2 regions of the Mesorhizobium sp. RSR565B genome follow, and region 1 is predicted to be linked to the other one. Evidence: riboswitches for the same ligand, from Rfam matches in the RefSeq annotation. Region 1 holds a riboswitch; the other holds the start of a gene.

Region 1 (10,326 bases):
CCTCCAGCCGCGTCTGCAAGGCCGAAAGCACCGAGCTCATCGCCAGATAAAGGATCGCCGCCTCGACATAGAGGATCAGCGGTTCATAGGTGGTGGCGACGATGCGCTGCGCCGCCTGGAACATCTCCGGCACGGTGATGGCGGCGGCCAGCGACGTATCCTTGACCAGCGAGATGAAGGTGTTGGACAGCGGCGGCACGGCGACGCGGCCGGCTTGCGGCAGGATGGTGCGCCGCATCGCCTGGCTCCAGGTCATGCCGATCGAATAGGCCGCTTCCCACTGGCCCTTCGGCACCGAGCCGATCACGGCGCGGATAATTTCCGAACTGTAGGCGCCTATGTTGAGGGTGAAGCCAATCAGCGCCGCCGGAAAAGCGTCCAGCAATATGCCGACCGAAGGCAGGCCGTAAAAGATCAGGAACAGCTGCACCAGAAGCGGCGTGCCGCGAAAGATCCAGACATAGAAGCGGACCACGGCAACCAGAGGCTTGGGGCCGAACAGCCGCACCAGGGCGACAACCAGGCCGACGAACAGGCCGAGTGCGAACGATAGCAATGTCAGCGGTACGGTGAAGATCAACGCCGCCCACAGCAGTGTCGGCAACGAGTCCAGCATCAGGTGTAGCCAGTGCGGCACGAACGGCTCCTCCCTCACAGACCGCCGCGGTGACGGCAGTGCGATTGTGTGCTTCTCATATCATGCGAATAACGGCGAGCCGTCAAAGACGGCCCGCCGCTATTTGTCATTGCCGGCAAACCGCCGGGAGATGGTCTTTACTGCGAGACATCCTGGCCGAAATAGGTATCGGCGATCTTCTTGTAGGTGCCGTCGGCCTTGATGTCGGCCAGCGCCTTGTTGATCGCCGCGACCAGCTCCGGATCACCCTTGCGCACGATGACGCCGGAATAGTCGGCGTTCTCTTCCTGCGCGGCGATCTTCACATTGGCGTCCGGCTTGTGCTTCTTGAAGTCGAGGAAAGACAGGCTGTCATTGATGGTGGCGTCGGCGCGGCCGGTGAGCAGCAGCTGGATCGACTGGTCGAAGCCGTCGGTGCCGACGAGTTCGGCGCCGTTGGTCTCGGCGAGCTTGCCGAAATTCGATGTCAACGACTGTGCCGACTTCTTACCCTTGAGGTCGGCGAAGGTCTTGATGTCGGTGTTGTCGCCGCGCACGATCAGCACGGCCTTGGAGGCGATGTAAGGATCGGAGAAATCGTACTTGGCCTTGCGCGCGTCGGTGATGCCGACCTCGTTGATCACGGCGTCGTAGCGGTTGGCGTCGAGGCCGGCGATCAGCCCGTCCCATTTGCCTTCGAGGAACTCGACCTTGACGCCGAGCTTGTCGCCGATCGCCTTGGCGATCTCGACGTCGAAGCCGACCAGCGCGCCGGAAGCATCATGATAGGTGAAGGGCGCATAGGTGCCTTCGGTGCCGACTTTGAGGGTGCCGGCCTGCTTGATCTGGTCAAGATTGGCGCCGGCATGGCCTGATGTAACAGCCAGAACCTGAAGCGTTCCGGCGACGATGAGCGAATTGAGCCATTTCATTTCTATGTGATCCCGTCCTTGGCCGGTGTCCGGCGCTTGTGAGAGCCGGAAACTGACAGATACAGCGCAGCAAAATAAGGAACCAGATTTCAAAAAAACGGCGATCCAGAAATCAGATTCTCAAAGCAGCTCGGATCGGTGCCAATAGTCCCGATCTGCGGTGTCGATGCGCCCTGTCGGACCGCACAAAACAACCGCCATCGGCGGCGGAACCAATCCCCGGTGTGGCACGTTCATGGCTTGTTGTAGGGCGCCGCGTTTCCATTTCAAGAACCCTTGGCTGCGCTAGGCCCGAAGCAATTCCAGGAAAGTGGGAAAGCGGTTTCCGTCGGAATTGCGTCAAACAGAGATAACGGCCGCCAGGCCGTCCGAAAATGTCCGGGAGCAGGAGCGCGGCATGATCGAAGACACGGCAGGACGGACCATGGTCCGCACGGCAATGAAAGCCCCTTACCTCGAGCGCGATGAGGAACATGTTCTCGCCTTGCGCTGGAAGGAAGACCAGGATCAGCAGGCGCTGCATCAGATTACCGTCGCCCATATGCGGCTGGTCATCTCCATGGCTTCGAAATTCCGACATTACGGCCTGCCGCTCGGCGATCTGGTCCAGGAGGGCCATGTCGGGCTGCTGGAAGCAGCCGCGCGTTTCGAGCCGGAGCGCGAGGTGCGCTTCTCGACCTATGCGACATGGTGGATCCGCGCTTCGATGCAGGACTACATCCTGCGCAACTGGTCGATCGTTCGCGGCGGCACCTCTTCGGCGCAAAAGGCGCTGTTCTTCAACCTGCGGCGCCTGCGCGCCCGTCTTGCCAACGGCGCCGAGCCGATCTCTAACGCCACGCTCTACCGCGAAGTCTCGGTAGCCCTCGGCGTCTCCGAGGCCGATGTCGAGAAGATGGATTCCAGGCTTTCAGCACCTGACTCTTCGCTCAACGCACCGCTCGCCGACGAAGCTGGCACCACCGAGCGGATGGACTTCCTGATTTCGGACGATCCATTGCCTGACGAGGTCGCCGGCGACACCATCGACGTCGAACGGCGCCTGATGTGGCTGAAGACGGCGCTCCGCGCGCTCAATGCCCGCGAACTCAGGATCATCGAGGAGCGCCGGCTGAGCGACGAAGGTGCGACGCTTGAGGCGCTTGGCGAGACGCTCGGCATTTCCAAGGAGCGTGTCCGGCAGATCGAGGCCCGCGCCATGGAAAAGCTCAAGCTCGCGCTGGTGAAGCAGAATCCGGAGTTCATGGCGGCCTGAGATTGCCAGGAACGGGGTACCCCGAGTTATCTCAGAAAAGTTATCTCAGAAAAAAGCACTACGAAGGCTGGGGTTTCTGACGAAGACCGGCGCTATCTGTCCGTGACGATCTTGACCTTGTCGCCGGCCGAAACCGAGGCGCCCGGCGACATCGCGTTGAGCACGCGGAACAGATCGAGCTTGCGGTCGACGCCGACCATCTGCGCCGAAAGTGTGCCCATCGTCTGCCCGGCCTGTACCGTGACGACGCGGATATGCAGCGGCTTCAGTGCCGCCTTCTCGGCGGGGCTGAGCACGCGGAACGAACCGCTGACCGAGCGTGCCACCGGATCGAGTGTCGTGCTGGCCGAGGGGGCCGCTGTCAAAAGCCGGTAGACCTGACCGCCGGCGCGGATCACCGCAATGTCGAACTGCCAGCCATCGGCGCCGGCGTGCGCGGTCGCCGCCTGGTTGCCGTCGATCGTCTCCTGGCGCACACTGGTCTCGTCGAGACCGGCCACCCAGCCGCTTCTGATGTAGTCGGTCAGCGCACGATCCTTGTCGATCGACACACCGTCGAAGCGGATCGCCATGTCGCCGGGACCGGTCGCCGTCACCGCCGCCGCCGAATTGTCGATGATGAAGCCGTCGGGCACCGTGAACGAAACGCCGAGGCCCGGATGCAGGAAGGTCTGGCCGCGCACATAGCCCTCTTCCGGCGTGTCGCCATAGAGCAGGCCGTCTATCCCGGCCAGGAAGGAATCGCGGTCGCGGGTGCCGATGCCCGGCGCGCCGAACTGGCGGGCGTGGCGCTGCGCCAGATCAATTCGCTGCGGCGTGTTGGGGTGCGTGGCCAGGAAGTCGAGGCTGGCGTCGGTGGCGCCGCTGATCGAGCGGAAATCGGTGTAGGCCGACATCGACTGCAGGAAACGCCCGGCGGCATAGGGATCGTAACCCGCCTCGCCGATCGACTTGATGCCGATGGCGTCTGCCTCCAGCTCCTGGTTGCGCGAGAACTGCGCCAGCCTCAGCTTGCCGCGGATCAATGCCTGCTTGGCGGTCGGGCTGTCGCCCAGCACATCGGAGACCACCTTGGTCGCCAGGCCTTCCTCGGCCTCGAGCTGCTGTCGCTGCAGACCGTGATTGGCGGTGACGTGGCCCATCTCATGCGCGATGACGGCGGCGAGTTCGGCCGAATCATTGGCCAGCGCCAGCAGGCCGCGGGTGACGTAGAGATAGCCACCCGGCAGCGCGAAAGCGTTGACGTTGGGCGAATTGAGGATGGTGATGCGATAGGTCTGGGTCGGATTGGCCGACACCACGGTCAGGCTGCCGACAACCTTGGCCACCATGCGCTCGAGCTTGGGATCGGAATATTCGCCGCCATAGGTGGCAAGGATGCGCGGATGCTGTGCCTTCGCCAGTTCGGCAAGCTTGCTGTTGGCGGCGACATTGTCGACCGTGATCGGCTTGTCGGAAGGCTGGAAGCCGGATTCCTGCACTTCGGGAGGCGTGAACATCTGGCAGCTGGCCAGCGCCACGGCAAGGCCGGCCAGCGCGAGGAAGCGCACCAGCGGTCTGCGTTTCAAAGTGTCAGTGCCGGTCGGCAGCACGGCGTTCCTTCAGCTCTCGGCGCATGATTTGGACCGGGGTCCGCGCCAGCGAAAAATCGGTTTCGTTGGCAATCCTGCACACATCAAAAAACCTACAGCGTTTACGCATCCGGCCGGGTGCGGCGCTGTAGGGGCAAATCACGGCTCGTGCCGGACCAGTACTAAGCGGACCTAGCCACATCGACTGGACCATGGCAAGCAAGCGCCACATCACCTGTAGCCGGTTTGGTCGTAAATTATGTCCGCTTCCGGGCAATATCGCGTGATCCGCCCGAACTTGCGCCGATATAGCGCCGAAACGCTTCAGGGCCAGTGCCGTCGAAAAAATCGCCGGCAGGTCCCGTCGCGGCAACCCTGCCATTGTCCAGAAAAACCATCTGCTCGCCGATACGGCGAGCGTCTTCCGGCTGATGCGTGACGAACAGCACCGTCATCGCCCGCTCGGCATGAACGCCGGCCACCAGGTCGAGCATGTCGTCGCGCAGTGCTGGCCCGAGCGAAGCGAACGGCTCGTCGAGCAGCAGCACTGGCCGGTCGCGCACCAGAACGCGGGCGAGCGCCACGCGCTGCCTTTCGCCGCCGGAGAGTTCGCGCGGCAGGCGCATTTCCTTGCCGGCCAGGCCGACGCGGTCAAGCGCCTCGGCGATTGCGGCGCGATCGGCGTCGGTCAGGTTGAGCGATGGCGAGCGGCCGAGCCCGACATTCTTCTCCACCGAGAGATGAGCAAACAGATTGTTTTCCTGGAATACCATCGACACCGGCCGCGCCGAAGGCGGCTCGGCGCCGACATCGGCGGCGCCGATCAGCACACGACCGGACTCTGGCGTCTCGAAACCAGCCACCAGATTGAGCAAGGTCGATTTGCCCGAACCGCTTGCCCCCATGATGGCGGTGATCTTCGATGTATCGAATTCGACATCGAACAGGAATGGCGTTTCGCCATAGCTGAACGAGACCTTGTCCAGCCGGACAGTCGTGCCTTTCTCCACAGCGGACGTCACGATCTCTCTCCCCGTCCCAGCCAGTCTGCCGCGACCACCAATGCAAGGCAGACCGCCCCGAGCAGCAAAGCCAGCCCGGCAGCATCGGCCGTGCGATAGCTGCCCATGCGCGCCAGCAGGAGATAGGGCAAGGTCTGCACCGAATCGCTGCCGAACAGCGCGATGACGCCGAGATCGCCGAGCGACAGTGCCATGGCGAAGGCAAAGCCGGTGGCCAGCGGCCGCCGGAGCGATGGCCAGTCGACCAGAAGCAGCCGGTTCCAGCCCGCAATGCCGAGCTGCGCGCACAGCTTTTCATGGCGCTCGCTCGCCGCATCATAGGCCGGGCGCATCGCGCGGATGGCAAAGGGCATCGCCATCACCGCATTGACGGTGACGACCATGACCGGCGCGATGGCAAAGACATCGCTGATCGTGCGCAGCAGGAGAAACCAGCCGGCGCCGATGACGATGGGCGGCACGACGAGGACGAAGCCGGCGCCGGTGTCGGTGGCATGTTCGAGCAATGAACGGGCACTGGACCGGCGGCGCAGCGACAGTGCCCGCCGCGCCATGATCAGCGACAGTGCCAGCGCCACCGAAAGTAGCGCCGCCGAGAAGGCGAGACCGGCGCTGGTCAGCGTCGCCTGACGCACGGCACTCTCGCCCGCCAGCCGGCCGAGATCGGCGCCGAGGCCGGAGGCAACGGTGGCCGCCATCGGTCCGGCGACGAACAGCAAGGCGAGCACGATCAGGACGGCGTTGAACGCTGTTTCTGCTTTGCCGGCCAAGTGATAGCGGCGCGGCGCGACAGGCAAATTGGCGTCGCCGGTCACATTGGCGCCGAGCCGCGTCAGCGCCAGCATGACGGCGAAAGTCAGCGCGATCTGTAGCACCGTCAGCGTCACCGCTCGCGCCGGATCGAAGTCGAAACGCAGCGCCTGATAGATGGCGACTTCCAGCGTCGTCGCCGCCGGCCCGCCGCCGAGGATCAGGACGATGGTGAAGGAGGTGATGCAAAGCATGAAGACAAGCCCGGCGACGCCCGGCAGCGCGGCGCGCAGCACCGGCCACTCGATCAGCCGGAAGGCTGGCCTCGCCCCCATGCCGAGCTGGCTCGCCAGCCGCCATTGATCGGCCGGCACCGTTCCCAGCGCTTCGAGGAACAGCCGGGTGGCCAGCGGCAGGTTGAAGAAGACGTGGGCGACGAGGATGCCCGACAGCCCATAGATGTCGGGCCAGCTCTGGCCACCGATCGCGGCGAAATAACCGGCGCGGCCATAGAGCGCCAGTATTCCCAGCGCTCCGACAATTGCCGGCAAGGCAAGGGGCACAGTGAATAGCTGCAGGATGAAGCCGCGTCCGAAGAAGCGCGGATGCCGCGACAGCGCCCGGGCGACGAAGAGCGCCGGTACGGCGGAAAGCAGAGTCGAGAGCGCAGCCTGCCAGAGCGTGAAGCGGACAACGCGCAGGAGATAGAGGTCAAAGGCGGACGCGGCGCCGGAAAGGTCGTGCGCGCCTTCGCGGATAAGGCCGGCGAAGGCGCCACCGATCAGCAGCGCGATTGCCGCAAGCGCGACAATGCCGGCCGTGATGCGGGGGTCAGAGCGTTGCACTCTTTACCGGGCGTCGCGTTCCTTCGCGCCCCCCTCTGTCCTGCCGGACATCTCCCCCACGAGGGGGGAGATTGGCGGTTTTAGCGCTCCGCTCATTCCTGCAGCTTCGGAGATTGGCGAAAGTCAACGTAAAGGCCAATCTCCCCCCTCGTGGGGGAGATGTCCGGCAGGACAGAGGGGGGCGCCGTAGAGCACTCATCTTTTGACTATACAGCCAAATCTACTTGCTCATCACCGCCAGCCATTCATCCACCCAGGCCTTGCGATTTGCCGCGACCTCTTCCGGGCTGAACAGCAAGGTCTTCGCCGGCTTGACCAGCCTATCAAAAGCCGGATTGAGCGGCTTGTCGGTTTTCCCAGCCGGGAACATCCAGTTGGTCTCCGGAATGACATCCTGGAATTTCGGCCCGGTCATGAAGGCCAGAAACTTTGCCGCCAGCGGGTTCTTCGCGCCCGTGGTGGTGATGCCGGCGACCTCGACCTGCAAATACTCGCCTTCTTCGAACGACGCCGCCTGGAAGCGCCCGGTGTTCTCGGCCACCATGTGGTAGGCCGGCGATGTCGTATAGGACAGCACCATCGGCGCCTCGCCCTTGGTGAACAGGCCATAGGCCTCGCTCCAGCCGGGCGTCGCCGTCAGCACTTTGCCCTTGAGTTTGGCCCAGGCTTCCGGCGCCTTGTCGCCATAGACCGACTTAACCCACAGCAGCAGGCCGAGGCCCGGCGTCGACGTCCTCGGATCCTGGATGACGATCTTGTCGGCGGCATCGCCCTCGACCAGTTCCTTCAGGCTCTTCGGTGGGTTCTTCAGCTTCTCGGTGTCGTAGACGACGGCGAAATAACCATAATCATAGGGCACGAAAGTGTCGTCGCTCCAGCCGCCCGGCACGTTGTTTTCAGCCACCGCGCCATGTCGGACAAACAGGCCGGAAGCCTTGGCTTCCGCGGTGAGGTTGGTGTCGAGGCCAAGCACGATATCTGCTTTGGTCGAGGCTCCTTCCAGCTTGACGCGGTTGAGAAGTGCGACGCCGTCGGCCGCCGAGACGAAGTCGACGCTGCAGCCGCACTCGGCTTCGAATTCCTTCTTCACCTGGGGGCCCGGACCCCAGTCGGCAGTGAAACTCTCATAGGTATAGATCGTGAGTTTTTCCTGCGCTGACGCAGGGCTTGCCAGTAGCGAAACAGCAAGCCCCAGCGCTGGGACAAGACGGGACAAAAACATGCGCATCGGCGCCTCCTTCATTCGTGTTGAAAGGAATTGAGGCGTCGGGCTGTCCGAAGCGTCTAATCCCTCCGCCGGTACAAACCGGATCAGGTTCAGCGGGTTGGCGAGACTGCCTCTCAGCCGGTCCGCGAAGATCGCGTCCGGCACCCCGTTAGAGCGTTTCGACACATAGGCCCGGCCAAGGTGCCACGCAAGTGGAAGTTTGCCCGAGCATGATCCCGGAAAGTGGAATCCGTTTCCGGAAAAAGATCATGCTCCAACAAAGAGTGACGGTGCCGCTCGGCCTTCCGTTTCGTCGGCGGGGCTGGTAAGGGCCAGCGGATATGAGCACATTCACCATCCTGCTTGGCGGCGATCTCGTCCGCACGCCGCGGCTCGACCGGCAGGTCGCGGGCACGCGCGTCATCGCCGCCGACGCCGGCATCGATCATGCCCGCCTGCTCGGCCTGATGCCGGAGCTGTGGGTCGGCGATTTCGATTCCGTGCCGGCGGACCTGCCTGCCGATCTCGCCGCCGTGCCGCGGGAGGTGTTTCCTCCCGAAAAGGACAAGACCGATGGCGAACTGGCGATCGCGGCGGCATTGGAACGCGGCGCCACCAGCCTGGTGCTGGCCGGCGCTTTCGGCGGCAAGCGCGCCGACCACGCCTTCCTCCATCTGGCGCTCAGCCTGCGGCTGGCAGAGACAGGCACAAAAGTGCTGTTGACCAGCGGAGCGCAGGAAGGCGCCCCTCTGCTGCCTGGCAAGGCCGGCTTCGACTATGCCGACGGAACGCTGTTTTCGGTGCTCGGCTTTTCCGATCTTTCGGGCCTCACCGTGTCCGGCGCGAAGTGGCCGCTCGACCATGTCGAGGTCGTGTTCGGCTCGTCGCTGACCATCTCGAACGAGGTCAAGTCCAACACGACCGGGGGCGGCCTCGAAATCGCGCTCGGCCATGGCCGCGCGCTGCTGCTCGCCCACCCCTACCCCTTGCCTGAAAGCTGACATGGCCCCGCCCCTTCTCAACCTCGACGGCATAAGACTGACCTTTGGCGGCACGCCGCTGCTCGACGGCGCCGAACTGACGGCGTCCGCCGGTGACAAGATCGCGCTCGTCGGCCGCAACGGCTCCGGCAAGTCGACGCTCCTGAAGATTGCCGCCGGTCTGATCGAGCCGCAAGACGGCGAGGTCTTCCGCCAGCCTTCGGCAACGGTGCGCTATCTCCCGCAAATGCCCGACATGGACGGCTTTGCCAATGTGCATGCCTATGTCGAGGCTGGGCTTGGGCCTGCCGACGATCCCTACCGCGCCACATATCTGATGGAGCATCTCGGCCTCGCCGGCACGGAGAACCCCAACGATCTCTCCGGTGGCGAGGCGCGCCGCGCAGCACTTGCCCGCGTCATGGCGCCCGAACCCGATATTCTGCTGCTTGATGAGCCGACGAACCATCTCGATTTGTCGGTCATCGAATGGCTGGAAGAGGAGCTCGTCCGGACGTCTTCGGCGCTGATCGTCATCTCGCACGACCGTCGCTTCCTCGAACGCGTCTCGCGCGCCACTGTCTGGCTCGACCGTGGCCAGACCCGCCGCCTCGACAAGGGCTTTGGCCATTTCGAGGAATGGCGCGACCTTGTGCTGGAAGAGGAAGAGCGCGAACAGCACAAGCTCGGCCGCCAGATCGTGCGCGAGGAGCATTGGCTGCGCTATGGCGTGACGGCTCGCCGTAAACGCAACATGCGCCGCCTGGGCGAACTGCAGACCATGCGCCAGCGTTTTCGCGGCCATCGCGGCGCCGAGGGCTCGGCCACCATGGTGGCCAGCGACGCCGCCGAATCCGGCAAGCTGGTGATCGAGGCCAAGAACATCGAAAAGAGCTTTGGCGACCTCACCGTGGTCAAAAGCTTCTCGACCCGCATCCAGCGCGGCGATCGCGTCGGCCTTGTCGGGCCGAACGGGGCCGGCAAGACGACGCTGTTGAAGATGCTTACCGGCGAGATGAAGCCCGACGCCGGCTCGGTGCGGCTCGGCACCAATCTGGAAATCGCCACGCTCGACCAGAAGCGCGAGGCGGTCGATCCGGCCGAGACCCTGGCGCAGTATCTCACGGACGGGCGCGGCGAAAACCTCG
Region 2 (10,326 bases), 2.5 Mb from region 1:
TGCTGGAGCTGGCTTCCGTCTCGATCTGCCCGATGACGCCGACGCGATCGAAGTCACCGGCGATGGCATGGAACGACGACTGGCCTTGTCCGCCTACCCGACCGAGCTCGGCCTGCTGTCGCCCGAGAATGCGGCAGTCGACAGCGCCGCGTCCTTGCAGGCCATCGGTTTCGACGATGTCACGACGCGCGGCCTGCGCAAGGTGCCGTCCGGTTATGCCGGGTTGACTTGGTTCAACCTGAACGCACTGGCGTGCGATCATACCGAAGGCAGCGAAGGCTACGTCAACGGCAATATCTCGGGAGACCATGTCTGCTATACGAGCAGCGGACACCCGGCCGAATTCTCGAGCGACAAACCGTTCGGGTTCCATTCCGTGATGCTGACAGCGGCATGGTTGAAGTCCGAAGGCGAAACCGCACTGGTCGAGAGCTGGCTTGGCGACCGGCTGATCGCCAGCGACACGATCGTCCTGTCGGCACTGGCGCCCGTCCACTATGCGCCGATGCTGGCGGCGGTGACGCGCGTGCGCCTTTCAACGAGCCACTATTGGCAGCTCGTGCTCGACGATCTGGTGGTTGTGCGCTGAACGGTCCCGCCGCCTGCGGGAGATCATGCTCTGGAAACGATCAAGCCGCCCGACTCTGTCAGGAGGATCTCGATCTACCGGGGGAACGAGTTTAGCCCGGAATAGGAGCAGAAGCGCCGTTCGCGGTGATCTGCGAGAGCTTGCCCTTCTTGACCAGCACCGGCTTCGAATAGGTCTTCCTCATTTTCCACTCTCCACGTCGGGCACCCAAAGCCCTGTTCCCGGCCAGACGGCACGAGGCGTCGGATAATCGGCTGCTAGACTGCGACCGGCCCGGAGCCGTTACCATTGTCGGCTGTAACCTGCGAGAGCTTGCCCTTCTTGACCAGCACCGGCTTCGAATAGGTCTTCTTCATGCCGCATCTCCAGTGTCAGGCGGGCCGCCAGATCAGGCGAAAGTCCGACTCAACGACCTCACTCGATCGGGCCGGAACCCGCTCCATTGGCGAGCGCCGTAACCTGCGAAAGCTTGCCTTTTTTGATCAGAACAGGCTTCGAATAGGTTTTCTTCATAGTGAATCCTCCAAGCTTACGCGATAATGCCAGACGGATCGGCACTGTCAACCTTCGCGGCCTCGCTGTCCCATCCCGGTTTTTCTTGGCGCCGATGCGCTAACTGCAAGTCCACCTTCATCGACAAAGCGTTGTTCTTGGGCGTGCATGGCTGGCCGGGTTGCGGTGCGAAAAATGTCCGAAACTGCGGCGGGTCTGGCCTGGTTGGTCGGCCTGCTCAAACAGAGCGGCAATGCAGCGCGGAGGGGTCCAGCCTAAACATTGGCCTTGCCGTCGCGCCGCACTCACAGTTCCTTCTCCGCCAGTTCGCGGAAGGCGTCGGGAACCGAGCGCCGGGCTTCCAGCGCCACGGCGCCATAGCCGACAGCCTCTCTGCCAAAGCGCTGGCGGATCTTGTCGATGGCGCGGTCGGCGCCAAAGCGCGCCAGGCCTTGCCTGCTGCCGGGCCGCTGCTTTTCATCGGCAAGCCCGAGCGGCAGCTCCAACTGCAGCTCGGCACTTTCTTCCAGCTGCGACACCGAGATCGCCAGCAGCGAGATGGTCTTCTCCCGAGGGTTGGCGGCCAGCACGCCGCGCACCAGCTCCCCGGCGATTTCGGCCAGCATCGCGGTTGCCGAAATCGGCTGATCGAGCGTCAGCGAGCGTGTGACAGCGTGCAGATCGGCGAAACGCACGCGCACCGTCACCGTGCGCCCGGGCCGTGATTTCGCCCTGAGCCGGCTTGCGACCCGGTCTGCCAGATGCAGCAGCACGGGTCCGAAGATACGCGCCTCGGCCGGCCGTCTGCCAAGCGCCGACTGCGCGCCGGCGGAATGCGACGGCCTGTGGGTTTCGAGCTTTCGCGGGTCGCGGTTCCATGCCAGCGACGCCAGCTTTTCGCCGGCGGCGGGCCCGAGTAACCTTCGCAGCGCCCCGCTATGCGTCTTTGCCAACTGGCCGATGGTCTCGATGCCGATCTCGGCCAGCCGCGCTCTGGTCGCCGGGCCGACGCCCCACATCAGCCCGACTGGCAGATCATGCAGGAAGGCAAGTTCGGTGTCCGGATCGACCACCACCAGGCCGTCGGGCTTGGCCACCTGCGAGGCGATCTTGGCCAGATGCTTGGTGCGCGCCACGCCGATCGAGATCGGCAGGCCGAGCTCTGCCCGGACGCGCCGACGCACCGTGGCGGCGATCTCGGCCGGCGGCCCGAACAGATGCGTGCAGCCGGCGACATCGGCAAAGGCTTCATCGATGGAAATCCGCTCGACCAGCGGCGTGAAATCGTCGAGCACCTTGATGGCGGCGTCGCCCAGCCGCTGATAGTCGGCGAAATGGCCGCCGACGAAGATCAGTCCGGGGCAAAGCTCGCGCGCGCGTCGTCCGGGCATGCCGCCGCGCACGCCGAAAACCCTGGCTTCGTAGGAAGCGGCAAGCACGACGCCGCCGCCGACGGCGATCGGCTTGCCCCTGAGCGCCGGGTCGAGCAGCTGCTCGACCGAGGCGTAGAAGGCGTCGAGATCCGCATGCAGGATGGTGGGCTCCATCCCGACCGTTCCCTTTGCGGCGTTGCAGCATTAGCCGCGTCTGTTGTGAGAGGCGTTTTTGCCGAACAAATAGAGAACAAACAGGGCCTGTTGTCAAGCGAAGTGGTTGTCGCCGGCCGGCCCGTTCCAGGTCGGGCTGTCGAGTGCTCCGCCTGGGCATCGGACCTGCGGAACATTGTCTCTCGCCTCGGCGTTCATATCCGCGACGGGACGCTGTTTTTGTGGAGGCCGGTATGGGCCAGTTCGCGATGATCGACCTCGTCAGCGTCATTGACGCCTGCACGAGCGATCGCGTTGCCGGGCACTGCGTGTCAATGGCCAGGGCGGTGGAGGAGTTGCGAGTGCTGACCGGTGATTTCGTATCGCCGGACGAGACGGTGGCCAACGCGCTGTCGGCAGTGGCGCTGGGGCGCGGCTGCGCGGTGGTGTTCGACGAGCGAGCGGGCGCCGACATCTTGCTGACGCCGTAGCGCGGCGGCGCCGGGTTGTGGCAGCCAGAAAAGTCGAACAGCGTGCAAAAAGCTGTGCAGGCATGGCCCCATAACCGGGGCGTGGAAAATTTCTGCGCGTGGGTGTATTCTCCAGGTCGCAAGCGGTCGCAGACCGCATAGGGGGAGAAATGACATGCCGAGGGTTTCAGAACTCTTTTTCAAAACTGCCATCTTGTTCCTGATGTTGGGGATTGCGGCCGGCCTGCAGATGGCGATCTCGGGCGACCACGCCGCTTTTCCGGCGCACGCGCATATCAATCTGCTCGGTTGGGTGACGAGCGCCATCTTCGGCGGCTACTACGCGCTCAATCCGCAAAAGGCGGCGCGTCGCGTCGCCATGATCCACTACGGGCTCTACACTCTCGGCTTGGTGATCATGCTGCCGGCGCTGTATGTGATGCTGCAGGGAAACCCGGCGCTTGAACCGATCGTCGCCGGCGGCTCGCTCATTATCGCCGCTGCCGTTCTGGTTTTTGCTTTCGTGGTGTTTTCGCCCGAAACGGCGCGCTCGGTGTCCGGCGTGGTTCCGGCCTCTCGCTGACTGTTCGCGCGCGGCGATCAAAGTCCGACCCGCATTCGCGACCCGCGACACGGGTTGGCCAGGCCGATGGCCGCAGCCGCTGGCTGCGGTGTCTATCGCCGCGTCGGCGTTTAACATACCCGAGTCCCACCACGTATTATTTCGTGACTATTTGGCGCCGGAACCTTCCCAGATATCGCGCGTTGCGGCGACTGTATTCGCGCTGCCTTATATATAGGCAGACTTGAGTACGTCCACAGCATGGGTTGGGGGAGGAGCAGGCCACCATGTCGAAAAGAGAAATCGGAACGTCGGCCTCACTGGGCCGACGCATCGCCGATCTGAAAGCCAGGATGCGAGACGCCAGCGTTACTGAACACGAGATGCAGACCTTCCAGAAGGTCGCAGCCATCATGGGAGGTGTCGAAGGCTCCCTACGCCTCGACGCCGACGACCTGATCGCGGCGTCCTTCGTCACCGAGGCGCTCGGCGATCCCGGGTCGAATTGAAGGTCAGAGCCCGTCGGCACTCAAGTGCCGGCGGTCGATGGCCCGGTTCGCAGCGCCGCGATGCCGGAGCGTGTCTGCACCGCCCGCGGCGGGGATTTCTTGCGCACTTTGAAGATTTCAGGCGAGCGGCCTCGACGGCGCTTGAAATATTGGGCTTCGCGTTCGTGCTTCTCGGCTGCTTCTCGGCTGTCGAAGGTGCCGAGATTGTCGCCGTCCAGCCCTTGACCACAAGGGCTAAGCCAAACCGCCAAGGCGCCTTAAACGAAGGATCCGGCCAGCCGGATCCTTCGAAATATCGCGATGCTCCGGCATCGCCTTCAGCTCATACTTGGTCCAACTGGTGACGGCGTGGACGTCCCGGGAAACCTCTCGAAAGTCCGCGGTCGCTGCCTTACACGTCGTCGAACGGGCCGCCGCGCCTCGCCAGGTCGTGACCAATGGCGGCTTCCTCGGCGTCGTCGGGCAAGGCATCGTCACTGTCCTGGTAGGGGTTGTCGTCATCCTCCTCGGGCAGTTCGCCTTCCTTCTCGACACCGGTGGTGTCCGGCAGGCTTTCCTCATCTGCTCCGTCGGGTAGGACCGTTGCGCCACGCAGCGCATCCCAATCCTGCCGGCGCGGCGTCGGCGCTTCCACTTCATCATTGGCGATCCTGTCGCGGGCATCGTTTTTGCTCGGTGGCGCCTCGACCTCGTCATTGGGTTTTCTGTTTCGTTCCATGATTGCCTCCTCTGGGCGGCTTAGCGTCGAGAAGGTGGAACTCACTTCCGGCTGCCAGGTTCCAGCAACCACTCCAGCTTCAGTGGAACCAATTGCCGCCAGTCTGCTTTGCCAAGGACTAGTCTGCTTTGCCAAGGAGATGAATCCAGAGGAGCTGGACCATGAAGACTTTCCCCCTCATCCCATGCGTGCTGCTCTTGGCGCTGGTCGACCCGGCGGCCGCGCAGGACAATAGCGACCAGCACGGCCCTGCCGCGCCTTGCCAGGCGCAGCCTCAGGACGATGGTCAGAAGCCGCCGGTCGCCAATGGCGGCGGCGAATCGACCAGCACGCTCGGTCCCTGCGGCGGCGTGCTGCAGCCGCCGCCCAGTGGTGACCAGGGTATGACGCAGCCGCCGCCGGATCAGGGCAAGACGCCGGTGATCAAGCCTGGCGAGGTGCCTGCGCAGCCGCCGAAGCAATGACCTTTGCTTGAAACTTCACGGCGTGGCACGAAGGCGGTCGGTTCCGGTCTTGGCCGGGCGGCGCGGTCACCGGATCAATGCCGGCGCCGGCCGCAATCGCCACCGAGGAATTCGAGCCGTGCATCATCCATGTCGAAGGTCTCCTGAGGGATTGTGCTTCAATGCGAATCTTGCGGGTGCGGGTTCTGCTGGCATGACCGGGAAGCCGATCAATTTAGTCTCCGCTTGCGGAACAAGACCGTACCGGCTGCGTTTGCCTCCAGGAGCCCGCCACCTCGATCTGCGCTGTTTTCGCCTCATGCGGGAACACGGCGGAGCTCGCCAACAACGACAGGAGACGAAGATGAAAACCATCCTTATTCCCGCCGTCGCCGGGCTCGCCATGATCGCTGGTATCGGCATTGCCGCCGCCGACGAGGTGATCGTCACGCAGCCGGCACAGCAGCAGGTGATCATCACCCCGGAACAGCGCACGGTCGTGCACCAGTACGTAAAGAAACATCCGCTTGCCTCGGTCAATCTGCTCGGCGTCGAATTGAATGTCGGCACTGCCTTGCCTGACACTGTCGAGCTGCAGGAGGTTCCCGACGTTCAGTACAGATACGCCGTCGTCGACAACCATACCGTGTTGGTCGACCCCAGCACGCGCAGGATTGTCGAGGTGGTCGAGTAACGCTCGACAACCTAACCATTCATCGGTGATACGGCCCTGTCGTTCTTCCCAAAAGGGCGGCAGGGCCGAATGACGAACATGATGAAAGGAGAATTGCCATGTTGCCGCATGTCGAGACCCCGAACTCCGCCAATGTTGCGGCGTGTTGCGACAAGTTGCTGGCCGAGCGCAACACGGCGCTGTTATCGATGAAGGAAGCGATCGCGCTCCTGCGGGAGCGCACCGGCACCGATCGTTCGGATGCCGACCTCGCGGGGCTGATCGTCAAGAAAGCGGCGCTGCTCGGCGTTGCGGTGATTTCCGACCCGCGCTGAGATGTCTCGTCACTCAAGACGCCGGCCGAATTTTCGGCTAATGTTTTCGTGGAATCTGGACCAACCGACCGGACCCAACCACGGAGGCTTAAGTGACGGACGACAAACAGGACCGCATTCGCCAGCGCGCGCACGAGATCTGGGAAAAGGCCGGCCGGCCTGAAGGCGCGCATCAGGAACACTGGGAGCAGGCCACGGCTGAAGTCGATGGCGCGGTCGCCAAGCCCAAAAAGGCGGCGAAGAAAGCTGACGCCAAGCCCGCCAAGGCAGCCGCCAAGCCAAAGGCAGCGAAGCCTGCCGCCGCAAAGTCCGGCAAAGCCAAATCGAAATAAGGCCAGAAATAAGGCCAGTCGAAATAAAGCAAGGCCGGAATTCGCTGGCCGGGCCATCCTTGGCGCCCGCCGTTCAGGCGCGTCCGAGCCTCTCAACCTGACGAATTGCGCCTGCGACGGGCAGCGCAATTCCTTGTGTTTGGCGACAGCCGCCCCTCATGCCTCCCAGGCATAACTCGACAGCGCAAAGCGAATCCCGGCAGCTGTCATGGCCAGTTCGCATTCGGTGATCTGGCGTAGGTGGCGCAGATAGCGCGTCACGGTCTGTGGCAGCCAGCCGGCGCAGGCCTCGACATAGGCGCGGCTGTGAACAAGGGTGCCGGTCGACAGCCTCTCGTCCTTCTCGACAACGACTTTCAGATATTGGCGGATGAAGCGGATGTCGTCGGCGATGTCCTGGCTGGCCATTCGCCAGGCCCCGGCGAGGCGTTCGCACTGATCGAATGACAAGGGCAACAAAGGGGGCGGCAATAAAGGCGGCGGCAACAAAGGCGGCGGCAACGACGGGGGTGACAGCAGAGGCCGAGAGAGATCGGCGAAGGCAACATGGTTCGCTGTGTTCAAGGACATTCCTCTCTGCGAAAAGAGATATCGTACTTTATGTACGAATGAGCGTCAAGCCAATTTCGTACGGTTGGGACGATAACGCAACGAACTGACGAGTCGTCTGTTAACGCCCGGGCGCCCGGCACGTCTGGCCCAAAACACTTTCCCGCAGTGCCTCAACAAACGGCTTCCCCAATGCCGCGAACGGTGCTTTAACCCGCCCATCCACAGGGGTGCTCCGTATCGTCGGGGCTGAGATGAGGGCGGCAAGCCTTCGGACCCTAAAGCTGATCTGGATAATACCAGCGGAGCGAGGCGGGCGATGTTTTCAGGCGCACAGATTTCCCTTTATCCCATGACCGACGATTTCGTCGGCGTCATCCTCGGCGCGCTCGGCGCGCTCGATCCCTGGCGCGACCGGCTGCGGATCGAAACCGATGACATCTCGACCCTTATGGTCGGGCCGCCCGAGGTGCTGTTTCCCGCCATGCGCGACCTGTTCGTCGCGGCGGCCAAAAGCGGCAAGCACTGCGTGCTTTCGGCGGCGGTCTCGCGCGGCTGTCCGGGCGAGCCCGACGATCCGATCTGCCGCTCCGACGAGACCGGCGGCCCCGCCATTCCGCTGGACGAGCGCAAGATCGCCGCGATCCGCGCTGTCCAGGCCACGCCGTCGACCGGCCAGCCGGTGGCGGCGCAGTTCTCGCTCTACGTTATGGGCACGGGCGACCATATGGACGAGATCTACGGCTGCATCGATTTCCTGAAACAGTCCGGCGTCTTTGAGCGCTCAAAGAACTTCTGCACCAAATTGCGTGGCGATGCCGGTGCGGTGTTTGCCACGCTCAACGAGGCCTTCTGCCGCTTCGGCCCCGGCGCCGGCCACGTCGCCCTCGACATCACGATCTCGGCGAACAGCCCGAGCGCCGTCTGAGCCGCGGCTCAAGCGTCGTTCCTTGAGGATATTGCCGTGGCTGGTTTATCTGACCCATTGCGTGGAGGAGATGCCTCTGACCCCTCAGCACAAAGAGGAGGGGAGCCATTGGCGATTGGCGAAGACCGCGATGCCCACGAATCTCCCCCCTCGAGCAGGAGATGGCCGGCAGGCCAGAGGGGGTCCCAGCGCGTGGAGCGCCGACGTCCTTTTCGCATCGGCAAGGCGTGGGCGCTCTATGCGAGGCGACCCCCTCTGTCGCCTTCGGCGACATCTCCCCCTCGAGGGGGGAGATTAGCCGCAGCCATCGCCAAGACCATCCCCGCCGCCTGCGCCTCCGCCCTGCTCCTCGCGGCGTGGGAGCTCTACGCCCGCTATGGTGGCGCTGCGCCCACCATGCTGCCGGCGCCGTCGCGCGTGCTGCAGCAGGCCTGGGAGCATCGCGCTGCCCTTGCCGACAACACGCTGCCCACCATCCGCGCCACATCAGCCGGCTTCGCCTGCTCGTTGGTCGCTGCCTTCGTGCTTTCGGCGCTGGTCGATTTCTTGGCCCCGCTGCGCCGCGCGCTGTTTCCGCTGCTGATTGTCAGCCAGACCTTGCCGCTGGTCGCGATTGCGCCGCTCATCGTACTGTGGTTCGGCTTCGGGCTGATGCCAAAAATCTTGCTTGTGGCGCTCGTTACCTTCTTCCCGATGATGGTGGCGCTGGTCGAGGGTTTTGCCGCGACCAGCAAGGCGATTTCGCAGATGCTCGCCACCATGGGGGCAGGGCGCTGGCGCATCTTCTGGCTGGCGCGCCTGCCTTCGGCGCTGCCCTATTTCTTCGCCGGGCTGCGCATCTCCATCACCTACGCCGTCGTCGGCGCGATCTTCGCCGAATATGCGGGGGCGGCGAAGGGGCTGGGCATCTACATGCTCAATGCCAAGAACAACTTTCGGCCCGATCTGGTGCTCGCCGCAGTCGCCGTCAGCGCCGCGCTCACGCTGATCCTGTTCGGCATTGCCGTGCTCGTCCAGCGCTTCGCCATGCCTTGGGAGAATGCAGGGAGCGAAAGCCGCGACGGCAAGGTTGAAGCTGCAGAAGAGAACCGTCAATGACGCGGCTCGAACTCCGGGACATCAGGAAGAACTTCGGCGCGCTTGAGGTGCTCGCCGGCATTTCGCTTCATGTCGCGGCCGGCGAGTTCGTCTCCATCCTCGGCCCTTCCGGCGCCGGCAAGTCGACGCTGTTCCAGTTGCTGACCGGCGCGCTGAAAGGCGAGGGCGACATGCGCTTCGACGGCGCACCATTGCAGGGCAGCCCCTTCGCCTTCATGCCGCAGCGCGACGCGCTGATGCCGTGGCGACGCGTCATCGACAATGTGACGCTGGGGCTGGAAGTTCAGGGTCTTGGCCGCAAGGCGGCACGCGAGCACGTCGCGCCGCTGTTTGCCGAGTTCGGCCTTGCCGGCTTTGAGCGCGCCTGGCCGGCGGAACTTTCCGGCGGCATGCGCCAGCGCGCGGCGCTTTTGCGCACCGTGGTGCAGCAGCGCGACATGCTGCTGCTCGACGAGCCCTTTGGCGCGCTGGATGCACTGACCCGCGCGGGTGTGCAGCGCTGGCTGGAAGGCATGTGGCAGCGCCACCGCTGGACCGCGCTGCTGATCACCCATGACGTGCGCGAAGCCGTCTACCTCTCCGATCGAATCTATCTGATGTCGGCGCGGCCGGCCCGCATCATCGGCGAGATTGCCGTGCCGCTGCCGCGCCCGCGCACCACCGGCAGCGATGCCGCGCGCCAGGCCGCCGCGCTCGAAGCCGACATCCTCGACACGCTGCTCAATCCCGGGACTGACCGGGGCTTGTTTCCGCAGACCGCTCAAAGGAGTTTTTCATGACCGAATTCACACGCCGGCAGGCTTTGCTGCTGACGCTGGCTGCCGGACTGCCGCTTGCCTCTCGCGCTCATGCGGCTACGCAAAAAATCACCGTCGCGCTCGACTGGACGGTCAACACCAACCATGTCGGCCTGTTCGTTGCCCGCGACAAAGGGTTCTACCACGAGGCCGGGCTCGATGTTGAGATCCTGCCCTATGGCGATACTGGCGCCGGCACGCTGGTCGCCAACCGCATCGCCGATTTCGGCATTGCCGGCGTCGGCCTGTTCACCCAGCGGGCTGCCGGCGCCGATCTCAAGGCGGTCTACGCCGTGGTCCAGCAG

The links. A riboswitch is a leader RNA that binds a small molecule or an ion and turns the genes downstream of it on or off. The one in region 1 is predicted to bind thiamine pyrophosphate.
Region 2: it holds a riboswitch for thiamine pyrophosphate, as region 1 does, so the genes downstream of both, ACYG9R_RS01600 (YkoF family thiamine/hydroxymethylpyrimidine-binding protein) here and thiB (thiamine ABC transporter substrate binding subunit) in region 1, are expected to answer to the same signal.

What each region holds. Positions count from the first base shown of each region.
Region 1 is NZ_JBTTIE010000001.1:2,775,522-2,785,847, reverse strand. Features, by position in the region: gene ACYG9R_RS13540 (amino acid ABC transporter permease) at 1-637, opposite strand, end outside; gene ACYG9R_RS13535 (amino acid ABC transporter substrate-binding protein) at 775-1,548, opposite strand; gene ACYG9R_RS13530 (RNA polymerase factor sigma-32) at 1,946-2,803, shown strand; gene ACYG9R_RS13525 (M48 family metalloprotease) at 2,896-4,302, opposite strand; gene thiQ (thiamine ABC transporter ATP-binding protein) at 4,632-5,396, opposite strand; gene thiP (thiamine/thiamine pyrophosphate ABC transporter permease) at 5,393-6,991, opposite strand; gene thiB (thiamine ABC transporter substrate binding subunit) at 7,212-8,219, opposite strand; TPP riboswitch at 8,263-8,377, opposite strand; gene ACYG9R_RS13505 (thiamine diphosphokinase) at 8,540-9,199, shown strand; gene ACYG9R_RS13500 (ABC-F family ATP-binding cassette domain-containing protein) at 9,201-10,326, shown strand, end outside.
Region 2 is NZ_JBTTIE010000001.1:321,285-331,610, reverse strand. Features, by position in the region: gene ACYG9R_RS01675 (hypothetical protein) at 1-589, shown strand, start outside; gene ACYG9R_RS01670 (hypothetical protein) at 681-773, opposite strand; gene ACYG9R_RS01665 (hypothetical protein) at 847-945, opposite strand; gene ACYG9R_RS01660 (hypothetical protein) at 1,004-1,102, opposite strand; gene dinB (DNA polymerase IV) at 1,387-2,628, opposite strand; gene ACYG9R_RS01650 (hypothetical protein) at 2,862-3,098, shown strand; gene ACYG9R_RS01645 (heme-copper oxidase family protein) at 3,253-3,660, shown strand; gene ACYG9R_RS01640 (hypothetical protein) at 3,927-4,148, shown strand; gene ACYG9R_RS01635 (hypothetical protein) at 4,169-4,399, opposite strand; gene ACYG9R_RS01630 (hypothetical protein) at 4,540-4,866, opposite strand; gene ACYG9R_RS01625 (hypothetical protein) at 5,028-5,330, shown strand; gene ACYG9R_RS01620 (DUF1236 domain-containing protein) at 5,674-6,003, shown strand; gene ACYG9R_RS01615 (hypothetical protein) at 6,102-6,317, shown strand; gene ACYG9R_RS01610 (DUF2934 domain-containing protein) at 6,410-6,649, shown strand; gene ACYG9R_RS01605 (hypothetical protein) at 6,806-7,057, opposite strand; TPP riboswitch at 7,415-7,527, shown strand; gene ACYG9R_RS01600 (YkoF family thiamine/hydroxymethylpyrimidine-binding protein) at 7,518-8,126, shown strand; gene ACYG9R_RS01595 (ABC transporter permease) at 8,382-9,224, shown strand; gene ACYG9R_RS01590 (ABC transporter ATP-binding protein) at 9,221-10,003, shown strand; gene ACYG9R_RS01585 (ABC transporter substrate-binding protein) at 10,000-10,326, shown strand, end outside.